Regions from separate parts of the Lysinibacillus sp. fls2-241-R2A-57 genome, predicted to be linked through region 1. Evidence: riboswitches for the same ligand, from Rfam matches in the RefSeq annotation. Region 1 holds a riboswitch; each other region holds the start of a gene.
What was found. Region 1 has a riboswitch for S-adenosylmethionine ahead of QRN68_RS13270 (O-acetylhomoserine aminocarboxypropyltransferase/cysteine synthase family protein). Riboswitches for the same ligand answer to the same signal wherever they lie in the genome.
Positions count from the first base shown of each region.

Region 2: another riboswitch for S-adenosylmethionine. It lies ahead of QRN68_RS07230 (Na+/H+ antiporter NhaC family protein); the one in region 1 lies ahead of QRN68_RS13270 (O-acetylhomoserine aminocarboxypropyltransferase/cysteine synthase family protein).
Region 3: another riboswitch for S-adenosylmethionine. It lies ahead of metA (homoserine O-acetyltransferase MetA); the one in region 1 lies ahead of QRN68_RS13270 (O-acetylhomoserine aminocarboxypropyltransferase/cysteine synthase family protein).

Region 1 covers NZ_JARVRU010000076.1:24,228-28,192, reverse strand. Annotated here, with positions in the region: gene QRN68_RS13275 (hypothetical protein) at 1-107, opposite strand, end outside; gene QRN68_RS13270 (O-acetylhomoserine aminocarboxypropyltransferase/cysteine synthase family protein) at 438-1,739, opposite strand; SAM riboswitch class I at 1,856-1,969, opposite strand; gene QRN68_RS13265 (glycerol-3-phosphate acyltransferase) at 2,345-2,977, shown strand; gene QRN68_RS13260 (DASS family sodium-coupled anion symporter) at 3,172-3,965, shown strand, end outside.
Region 2 covers NZ_JARVRU010000035.1:9,118-13,082, forward strand. Annotated here, with positions in the region: partial or broken gene QRN68_RS07225 (transposase) at 1-319, shown strand, start outside; gene QRN68_RS07230 (Na+/H+ antiporter NhaC family protein) at 599-1,879, opposite strand; SAM riboswitch class I at 1,986-2,093, opposite strand; gene QRN68_RS07235 (hypothetical protein) at 2,716-3,965, shown strand, end outside.
Region 3 covers NZ_JARVRU010000016.1:76,226-80,190, forward strand. Annotated here, with positions in the region: gene QRN68_RS03300 (GerAB/ArcD/ProY family transporter) at 1-1,199, shown strand, start outside; gene metA (homoserine O-acetyltransferase MetA) at 1,288-2,223, opposite strand; SAM riboswitch class I at 2,378-2,491, opposite strand; gene QRN68_RS03310 (hypothetical protein) at 2,731-2,928, shown strand; gene QRN68_RS03315 (hypothetical protein) at 2,919-3,107, shown strand; gene QRN68_RS03320 (YkyB family protein) at 3,438-3,965, opposite strand, start outside.

The DNA.
Region 1 (3,965 bases):
GATGCAAGTATGTTTTGAATGGACATGTTGTTCACAAACACATGACCTTCATTTAACTCATAAATAAGATAAGATGCAATGTTTTGTGCACTATAAACATTTCCCATTGAAAACACTCCTTTATCATCAGTTTTTAGTTAAGAGTAGTTGCGGGCTGAGCAACTACCCCTCTTCACATATTCAAAAGTGGGGGAGCACTTTGAAAACAAATTGGTTCTAGGTTGGTAGCCTTTAGAACGTTTAACTTATTTCCTAGTATAATACAAGGATTTAAATAAATCAATAATACTTATAAAATTACTAGGTATTATTCGTGAATATTTTCAAATATCTTACCGAATGAGGCAAGCGGTTGATGCCGCAACGTTTTACGTATTACCAAATGAGGCCTATCGAATGAGAAAATACGTAAACGCTACAACATTAGCCAATTTTCATTAAGCTTCTATTGTTTGTTGAGAAGCTGTTACTTGTTCAATAGCTTGTTCTAAATCTGCAATAATGTCCTCTACTGCCTCTAAACCGATTGATAAGCGAATGAGCGACTCGGTTACGCCAGTTTGGATTAACTCTTCAGCTGATAGTTGCTGATGCGTAGTAGATGCCGGATGAATAATTAATGATTTGGCATCCCCTACATTTGCTACGTGCGAGAATAATTTCACACTATCAATTAGTTTACGCCCTGCTTCACGTCCACCTTTAATACCGAATGTAAGCACTGAACCGAAGCCATTTCTCAAATATTTTTTTGCTAAATCATGAGTAGGAAAATCTTCTAAGCCATTGTAATTTACATATTCCACAGATGGGTGGTTTCGTAAATATTCAGCTACTGCCAATGCATTTTCATTGTGTTTTGGAATACGCAAATGAAGCGTTTCTAAACCTTGTAATAAATTAAATGCTGCATCTGCACTCAACGTTGGTCCAAAGTCGCGTAGTAATTGTACACGCAGTTTTGTGGCAAATGCAGCCTCTGCTGTGTCAATACCATAACGCAAACCGTGATAAGAAGCATCTGGCTCAGTAAAGCCTGGGAAACGTCCACGAGTCCAATCAAACTTTCCTGCATCTACTACAACGCCGCCTAAAGTTGTACCATGTCCGCCAATCCATTTTGTTGCGGAATGAACGACGATATCTGCACCGTAGTCAATTGGTGTAGAGCCATATGGTGAAGCAAATGTGCTATCAATAATTAATGGTAAGCCGTTTTCATGTGCTATATTCGCTACTGCTTCGATGTCTAGCACTTTTAAACTTGGGTTACCGTAAATTTCAGCGAACACCGCTTTTGTTTTATCAGTAATAGCTGCTCGGAAATTTTCTGGATTTGTTTCATCTACAAAATTCGTTTTAATACCGTAGTTTGGTAGTGTATTGGCAAATAAGTTATAAGTACCTCCATATAAAGAGCTAGCTGCGACAATTTCATCCCCTGCCCCTGCAAGATTTAAAATTGAAAATGCAATAGCTGCTGCACCAGATGAAAGTGCTACCACTGCTGTACCGCCTTCTAATAAAGCGACGCGTTTTTCAAAAACATCTACAGTTGGGTTTGTAATTCGTGTGTAAATATTGCCAGCTTCCTCTAAGGCAAAAAGACGTTGCGCATGAGCAGTGTCTTTAAAAACGAATGCCGTTGAGCGATATACGGGCACTGTACGAGATCCTGTTACCGGGTCTGGCTCCTGGCCACCGTGTAACAGCAATGTTTCTGGTTTAAAATTTGTCATTATATACCTCCAAATGGTTATTTTTTTACGATGGTACCGGAGATGAGGAGGATTTTTTCAGTAGAAAACAAAAACCCTCTTCAGTAAGAAGAGGGTTGCGGTTGCAAGTTTTCCTCCCCTTATCTGCCAGATCCAAGTAAGAATCTGTAGGAATTAGCACCTTAGCAAGTTTGTCACTTACTGGTTGCCGGGCATCATAGGGCCTATCCCTCCGCCGCTCTTGATAAGAGTATGTGATTCAATTTCCATCGTTGTTACAAAGTATAAACACAGACTTTTTTTCTGTCAACACTAAAATTTTATTTTTTCCGAAACTTCTGTCTGTTTATATACGTATTACGAACGCATACACTATTTTAGTATTTATTGGTTTATCACCAAAAGTTTGGGATGAAATTTGTTAAAACGTATGCCATTTATCTTCATTCAGTAGAAGACCCCCACCTCTGAAAGCGGAATGAATTGTACGGGCACAATTCAAAAATCCGGACGCATTGTTTATCTGTGCGAAAGCGTAGCGACAGCGACAGCAATGCGCCCAGCCGGAACGGAAATCAATCCCACGTTATGGTGATGAGCCTATTTATTTCGAAAGGAGGACTTTTATGGTAAAAGCCGTTATCATTTTTCTACTTGTTGGTTATTTAATTGGCTGTATCCACGGCTCTAAAGTAGCGCAGTTTTTATCCGGGGTAGATTTAAAAAAGACTGGGCATGGCAATGCAGGTGCTTCCAATGCAACTCTTTCTCTTGGATGGAAATACGGCGTATTAGTTGCACTTATCGATATCGGTAAAGGTGTAGCAGCTATTATAGGCGCCCATTTCTATCTAGCAGATGCAACACACTTAACAGAAGTACAAGTTTGGTTCTTAAGCTATGTCATAGCTGCTGGTGTCATCCTAGGTCATAATTTTCCATTTCACATGGGCTTCAATGGCGGTAAAGGAACTGCATCAATCATAGGAATATTACTTGCAGTTGATTGGAAAATTGGTTTATTTGCACTTATTTTATTTGTTATTTTTTCTTTCGTGACGAACTATTTAATTGTCGGTGTACTTGAATTTTATCTTGTTTTTTGTACAGCAACATATTTATGGATTCCTGGAGTAGGCCCAACGATTATAGCTCTACTACTTTTTAGCATAGCAATCATTTTGCATATCGAAAATATCAAACGCTTAATTCAGGGAACTGAGCCAAAAGTGACTTCTGCATTTAAGAAAAAGAAATAATATTACTTTAGGGTTTTTGTCCTTTCTATGACCACATATTTTCTCGCAATCGCCTATTATTGCTATAACTAGAGAGTATTTCATATAAGATTTTTATTTACAATAAATATACAAATTACTTTCTTAAAAAAGCATATTACTAGCCGATGTTATGGAAAATAATAGTTATTGATAGAAGAAAGGATGAAAAAAGTATGTCTACTTCTGAACAAGCAAAACCGAAACGTAATTTGAAACCGCTCTGGATTGGATTAGCCTTTGCTTCACTGATTATCATTACTTTTTTACCTAACAACGGCGATTTACCTATAGCTGGACAACGAGCCTTGGCCATCTTAGCTTTCGCAGTCATCCTTTGGGTTACAGAAGCAGTATCCTATCCCGTTAGCTCTACCATGATTATTGCACTCGTTACAATTTTATTAGGTCTAGCTCCGTCAATGGAAGATCCAACGACACAACTTGGAACATCAGAAGCGCTAAAATTGGCATTAAGCGGGTTTAGCAATTCTGCAGTTGCACTAGTAGCCGCAGCTCTTTTCCTAGCAGCAGCTATGCAAATTACCAATTTACATAAACGTCTTGCGCTATGGATACTTTCACTAGTTGGGACAAAAACAAAAGCCATTGTATGCGGTGCTATTTTAGTATCGATAGCACTCGCATTCTTTGTCCCTTCTGCTACTGCACGTGCAGGCGCAGTTGTGCCAATACTACTAGGAATGGTAGCAGCATTTGGTTTACCACGTGATAGTCGACTTGCTGCTTTACTTGTCATTACCTCTGTGCAAGCTGTCTCCATTTGGAATATCGGTATTAAAACGGCGGCAGCTCAAAATATGGTCGCTTTAAATTTCATCAAAGAACAGTTTGGTGTGGATATTTCTTGGGGTGCTTGGTTACTTTACGCTGCCCCCTTCTCAATCATCATGTCAGTGGCTCTATTTTTCATTATGATTACACTGATTAAGCCTGAAACGAATAATAT
Region 2 (3,965 bases), on a different contig from region 1:
AAACGGTAAAGAGCTACATCTGGTAACGAATCGCTTTGATTTAATCGCAGATGAGATATGCTGAACTGTATAAATCACGCTGGGCAATCGAACTGTTTTTCAAATGGATGAAACAGCATCTGAACATTAAAAGTTCTACGGGCAAAGCGAGCAAGCTATGTATAATCAGGTGTACATTGCGATGATCGTTTACTGCTTAAACGTACTAGCACAGCTTCACACAAATAGTTCACGGACGTACTTACAAATTAGTAGGTACTTAAAAGCAACACCTGCACGTATTTGGCTTCAGGAAATTGAAGGAAATACGGTACCCTAAGGATTTTGAACTGTCCGTTGCCCCAGTTAAAGGTTATAGAAAAAAATGAATGTTTACTTCTCTATTTTAGTGTCTTTCATTTTCTTTAAAAACGAAAGAAGTAGAAAACAGAAAATTTAATTAAAATTTATGCGACGTTAGTGTTGTTTTTTTAAAATAGAATAGCATCAAATAAAAAATCCAATCGTTTTGATTAATCTTTTCTCAAAACAATTGGATTATTGCAATGTAAGATCAATATTTTCTAAAGCTACACCCATCACATTAAAGTGATAAAGTTCAGGCTTTCTTCTGTTTCGGGTATCCAATAAGGATAGCGATAATCCCGCAAATCCCTATCAAGATTGGATAGTAAGAGTATTGCAGGATACTCACTGGCGATATTCCGGCTACGCTTGCAGCTGCAAGGAATTGGGCTCCATATGGCAGAAGACCTTGGATAGTACAGGAGAAAATATCTAAAATACTTGCGGACTTTCTCGGCTCAATCCCATATTGGTCAGCAATGTTTTTTGCAAGTGGGCCAGCAATTAAAATAGCAATCGTATTATTGGCCGTAGATAAATTTGTTAGGCCAACAAGGCCGGCAATCCCAAATTCAGCACCCTTTTTCGATTTAATTCTTCGTGTTGCAAGGTGAAGTAGGAAGTCAATTCCTCCGTTAAACTTAATAACCTCCACCATTCCAGCTATTAATATCGCAAGAAATGCCATTTCATACATGCCTGACATTCCATCGCCAATCGTTTGCATAAGGCTCATTAAATGATAGCTGCCATCTGCTAAGCCAACAGCCCCGGCTAGAACAATCCCAAATGTCAGAACAAGGAAAACATTCATTCCAGCTAATGCTAAAATAATAACCAGAACATAGGGAACAATTTTTATCCAACTATAGCTTAAATGCTCTACTTGTGCCGTTTCACCCATTGTGATAACTCCTAAAATAATGCTCGTTATAATCGCTGCCGGCAACACAATCCAAAAATTCACCTTAAATTTATCCTTCATTTGTGCGCCTTGTGAACGAACGGCAGTAATTGTCGTATCTGAAATAATGGATAAATTATCGCCAAACATCGAACCGCCAACAATCGCTGCCATTACTAAAGCCATGGAAAGCTCGATGTGCTCGCTTATCCCAACTCCAATTGGCGCCAGTGCAACAATCGTTCCCACTGATGTACCCATTGATAGGGAGATAAAGCAGGCAATGATGAACAAGCCTACGACAAGCAGGTTTTGCGGAATGACCGATAAAGCAAAGTTGACAGTGGAGTCTACTGCCCCCATGCCTTTTGCTACTGATGAAAAGGCTCCAGCCAAGAGAAAAATAACAACCATCATCATGACATTTAAATTTCCTGCGCCTTTGCAAAAAATATCAACTTTTCGCGAAAACGATTCTTTTCGATTCATCGCCAGAGCCACAGCGCCCGAAATGGAAATGGCTACAATGACAGGAAAGGCATAAAAATCACCTGTAATAACCCCTGAACCAATAAATAAAATTAAAAAAACAACAAATGGGATCAGTGCCCATGGATTCTCTTTCTTCATTGTTCTACCTCCAAAAATTAAAATGGATACGTCCTTGTCCATTTTTTTCTAAAAAAAGACCTCTTCTTGAAATAACAAGAAGAGGTCTTATATTTATAAAACACTCCTCTTATCTATCAAGCCATTGCTTGCTGGATTTGGCACAGTAACTTAATCACTAAGTTCCGCTGCCGAGATCTCATAGGGCCAGTCCCTCCATCTCTCTTGATAAGAAGAAAAAATATATTATTTTTTGCACAATAATAAAAGTTTAAATTAAAACATCTATATTTGCAACATGTTTTAATCAAATATTATTTCAAAGTTACATAAAACTTTTTTAAGAAAAAAAAGCCCACTTTAAGGATACCAAAGTAAAAAAAGAGGATTAATTCATAAAGTGGTAAATTATTGCGAAAAAAAGAGGCTTTTAAAAAAAGAGAAGGACTTCTCCTTCTCATGAATGTAAACAGTGTAGCTTTATTTGTCATGTCAATTAAAGTAATTGACCTCACTTTTTACCTTTGTCTTGATTCTGCTGCTCGTCTTTAATCTTGGTATCAAAGCATGTTGTGTCATATATCTTCATGTTATTTACTTAACTATAACACTAAAGTATTCTACTACATCTATCCTAACAGAGGAGTATATTAATACAGCTATTTAAAAATTATATAAACATAACCAATTTATTGGTGGTGTTTTAAGGAATTAAGCCAATAAATTCTAAAAGGACATAAATTGTCCTTTGTATTTGTTATAATTTGTCTAATGTGGTTACTGAATTGAAGTGAAAATATAGAAGTTTTAAAACCACTGTAAAAAAGTAATATTATTATTGTTGAGGGGTGTTAGAGATGCACGAAGAAGAAATTAAATTAGTTGAATATATTAAGAAAGAGGTACCTCAAATTAATAGTAAGGGAAAGGTATATTTAAGAGGTGATATTCCAGAGAAAAAAATTAAAGTTGCTTTAAATTCTATAGCACCAGGCGTTTTTGAAAACATGATTAGAGTTTATGTTGACACTACAATATTCGGAAAAGGGGATGACGGATTTATAGTTACTACCTCTAGTTTATATTGTAAAGAGATTGGGGCGAATCCGATCCATATTCCTTTTGAAAAAATTGAGCGAGTAGAATTAACAAATAAAAAGTTGACAGTTACTTGTTTAGGTAAGACCGTTAATTTGTCGGGTACGGCATTTAAACTTCCTGAAACACAAGTTTTTTTAAATGAAATGAAAAATAGACATGAAAAGTTAAAGGATTTATCTGTTAAATGTACAACAGATAGAACTTTAGCTTTAGAAGAAATGGATGTGAAAGTTCAAATAAATTATTTGAAAACGTTAGTTGCATATGAGAAAAAAGTAATGGGGAATCTTTTATCTGCACCCTTTTCCGAAATTTTAGGGTTAATGACACAATTGAATTTTAAGCCAGAAATGAGACAAGAGATTAAAAGGTTTATTGTATCTGATAATGCAGATTTTGAAGAAATGCTTCAGACGACAGTTATTACAGCTCCTTACGGTAATATTGATAATGTTCAATATTCATTGTTAAAAGATATTATAAGATTAACGCGCTCAAGAGATAAGTCAAAGGCTAGTAATAATATAAATTTAATTTACGCAGGCGGTCTATTAAACTTATCTGGGAATTTAAAAGAGAAAATTGATTTTATCGAATCTGTAATTATTAATGATGAGAAATTAATTGATGGGCAGATTTCAGAAAAAGAATTTGAAAAAAATATAAAAAGTTTAATTGCAGGCGGTGCTGCGGTTGGAGTACCTGTTGCTGCTATTTATATTAGTGGCAGTGTAGTTGGGTTAAGTGCAGCAGGTATTACATCAGGTTTAGCTGCTTTTGGTTTTGGTGGACTATTAGGCTTTTCAAGTATGCTTACAGGAATCGGGGTTCTTATTGTTGGAGGAGTGGGAGTTTATACAGGTGTTAAATATCTTACTGGTGGAAAGCAACGTAAAGTAAGTTCTAAGAGAGAAAAAATGATTCAAGAAGTAATTAAAATACATCAAGCTACGATCAACGCATTAATTGAGGACATCAATTATTTTACTGAGGAATTGAATAGACT
Region 3 (3,965 bases), on a different contig from region 1:
ACAACAGCCAAAACGCTGCTACTAATACAAACAATAGCAACAGCCAAAATGCTACTACAAATACAAGCAATAAAAACAGTCAAAATGCTACTGATAATGCTAGCAATAGCAACAGCCAAAACGCTACTACTAATACAAACAATAGCAACAGCCAAAATGCTACTACAAATACAAGCAATAACAACAGTCAAAACGCTGCAAATAATGCAAGCGATAAAAACAGTCAAAATGCTGCAATGAATGGAAGTAATTGCAATAGCGGAAATACTGCTAATAATGCAAGTAATAACCTTAGCCAAAATTCTGCTACTAATACTAGCAATAACAACAGCCAAAATGCTGCTACTAATACTAGCAATAACAACAGCCAAAATGCTGCTACTAATACAAACAATAACAACAGCCAAAATGCTGCTACTAACTCTAGCAATAACAACAGCCAAAATGCTGCTACTAATACTAGCAATAACAACAGCCAAAATGCTGCTACTAATACAAACAATAACAACAGCCAAAATTCTGCTACTAATACAAACAATAACAACAGCCAAAATGCTGCTACTAACTCTAGCAATAACAACAATCAAAATGCTGCTACTAATACAAACAATAACAACAGCCAAAATTCTGCTACTAATGCGAGCGATAAAAACAGTCAAAATGCGGCTACTAATACTAGCAATAATAACAATCAAAATGCTGCTACTAATGCGAGCGATAAAAACAGTCAAAATGCTGCTACTAATACAAACAATAACAACAGCCAAAATGCTACTACTAATACAAACAATAACAACAGTCAAAATGCTGCTACTAATGCGAGCGATAAAAACAGTCAAAATGCTGCTACTAATACTAGCAATAATAACAATCAAAATGCTACTACTAATGCGAGCGATAAAAACAGTCAAAATGCGGCTACTAATACTAGCAATAACAACAGCCAAAATGCGGCTACTAATACTAGCAATAACAACAGCCAAAATGCGGCTACTAATACTAGCAATAACAACAATCAAAATGCTGCTACTAATGCGAGTGATAAAAACAGTCAAAATGCTGCTACTAATACTAGCAATAACAACAGTCAAAATACTGCTACTAATGCGAGCGATAAAAACAGCCAAAATGCTGCAAAGAACGAAAGTAATACAAAAAATCAAAATGTATCTATCAATGAACATCCGCCAAAAAATTAGCAACATATTCGGATAAAAAAATGATGACCACGAAATAATCAAGGTCATCATTTTACTTTACAATCGAGAGTTTATAAAAACCATGCGCTTATATATGATATTCAATTTCATCAACGAAATCCCATTCATATGGTGTTTCTTGGTAAACATAGTAGTTCAACCAGTTTGAGAATAATAAATGTGTATGGGCACGCCATGTATTATTCGGTTCTTTTGATGGATCATCATTTGGGAAGTAATTCACTGGAACTGCAATATCCAATCCTTTTGCAACATCACGACTATATTCATCTGCTAATGTTGTCGCATCATATTCAAGGTGGCCTGTAATCATAATGTTTTTATTATCCTTCGATTGCACAATAAAGACACCCGCATCTTCTGAATACGATAATAAACGTAGATCAGGATGGTTGCGGACTTCCTCAATGGAAACTGATGTATAACGTGAATGTGGAGCCGTAAATAAATCACTGAAGCCACGTACTAAATCCACTGTTAAATCCGTAATGACATGGGAATAAACACCTGAACATTTAGCAGGAAGCTCAATTTTGCCAATACCGTAATGATGGTATAACGCTGCTTGTGCACCCCAACATATATGAAGGATCGATGTTACGTTCTTTTTGGACCAATCCATGATTTCTGATATTTCCTGCCAGTAGTTCACATCTTCAAATGCCATTTTTTCTACTGGTGCTCCCGTAATAATCATGCCATCATAGCGGCGATGGCGAATTTGATGAAAGGTCGTGTAAAATAACTGTAAATGTGATTTACTAACATTTTTTGATTCATGCGTAGCAGTATTTAAAAATGTAATATTGACTTGTAATGGTGTGTTACCTAATAAACGTAGTAATTGTAGCTCTGTTTTTTCTTTTTCTGGCATTAAATTTAAAATTAATATATTTAACGGACGAATTTGTTGGGTTTTCGCTCTATCCTCTTCCATTACGAAGATTTTTTCCTCACGTAAATGTTCTCCAGCTGGTAAGTTTTTCGGAATATTAATTGGCATCTTGCATTCCCCTCTCTTTTATTTCTCTCTTTCTAACATCAATTAGTGCCTTAGTATCCATGCACAAAGCTCATAAAATCTTTTATCGAATTAAATTAAAAAATCCCCCTCATTCCATTTGAGATAGAATGAGAAGGATTTTTTACCACGTTCACTCTTATCTCTCAAAGGATCAAACCTTCGCTGGAATTAGCACCTTTCTAACTTTTTTTGTTAGAGGTTGCTGAAGCGTCATCGGGCCAAATCCCTCAGCTTCTCTTGATAAGATTATTTAATTAAAATGAATTGTAACATGAACAATTAGGAATTTCAATAATACATAGAATATTTTGTTATTAACATGCATGTTCTACTATGAATTGATGAACACTATTCTTGATGCAAACCATGTTTACACGATGAAATATTATGAGATTCCTAATAGCTTTAATTTTGGAGTAATACATTTACTATTGGGATTTAGATCGCATTTATGTAGAAATGGAAAATCAAAGTTATTGCGTTTGCATGTGGAACATTGATGAATATGAAATTCGATGGACGTTATTTATTGATATTCCAGATGAGGACGGTGGAACTCATAGTGAACCAATTAATGAAGGTATAACTGACTTTGATTCTTCTGAAGATGAACGCGAGATGAAATTTAATCTATCCGAATGGGAAGAAGAAATGAAGGAAAGCAATTTGTTTCATTGGTACTGAATTTTCTAAAGGATGAAATTAATGAATGTGATGGTGCAAGTGAAGACAGTGGAGTACACGTTGATTTAAGAAATTGTAACTATTATGTTTTAGGTCGTAAATGGACAGAAGTAATTGAAGAATTCCTAAAAAAATGGCTATGGATTCTACTTTACAGGTGCAGACGGACATTGGACTAATATCTATAAATATAAAAGTTTAGTACCACAAATTTAAGTGAAAGTCGTCATAGCAACTATAAACCGCGTTGACTGAAGATGAGATCAATGAGCTATTGAAATAAAACAATCTACATGTTCCTTTGAGAATGATGAGACGGTTACTTATTTATTTGATAAGTTTAAAGATGACTTTATAGGCTTATCTAATATGATCGAGGAAGTTGAAAATAAATTATCAATTTACACTGTAAAGTTTACGGATTTGATATTTTTAAAAAATTTATTTAGATAATATCTATCTTAATTCCTCCAATAATATGTTTACTAGTGTAATTTTCTTATTCTCATTTATACATTATCTATGTATCTATTTAGTAGATTTTCAGCTTCAAAAAAATTAAGACTTACTTTACGTGTTCTTTCAGATGAAATTTCATTTTCCAACACCCCTAAATGTGTTAGATTGGCTATTTCATTTTTAAAAACTGGTAAATGGAATGTAAAGTCATTAATCTCTAGTAACATTAAAAAACCACCAAACATTGTGTGATAACCTTTAATTTCAATTTCGCTTTCTGATAATAATTTTTTAATTACGGACACCTTTAAATCGTATAATTTGGACTGTCTAGTTTTAGCAGCCTGTACAAATGAATGGTTTTTCAAATGATAATTATCCTTCTTAGTATCACGACTTACTTTAGCTGATTTATTGATTAAATAAAGTGACTCAGCAATATTTTGTAATGTAATAGGGTGTTCCGTAACTTTACGCTTTTTTATCTCTACACAGTTGTCAATGTGATATAAAACATAATTGCCCCATTTGGAGTTTACATATAACTTTGCTGTAGCGTCATATTGCGATTCATCAAA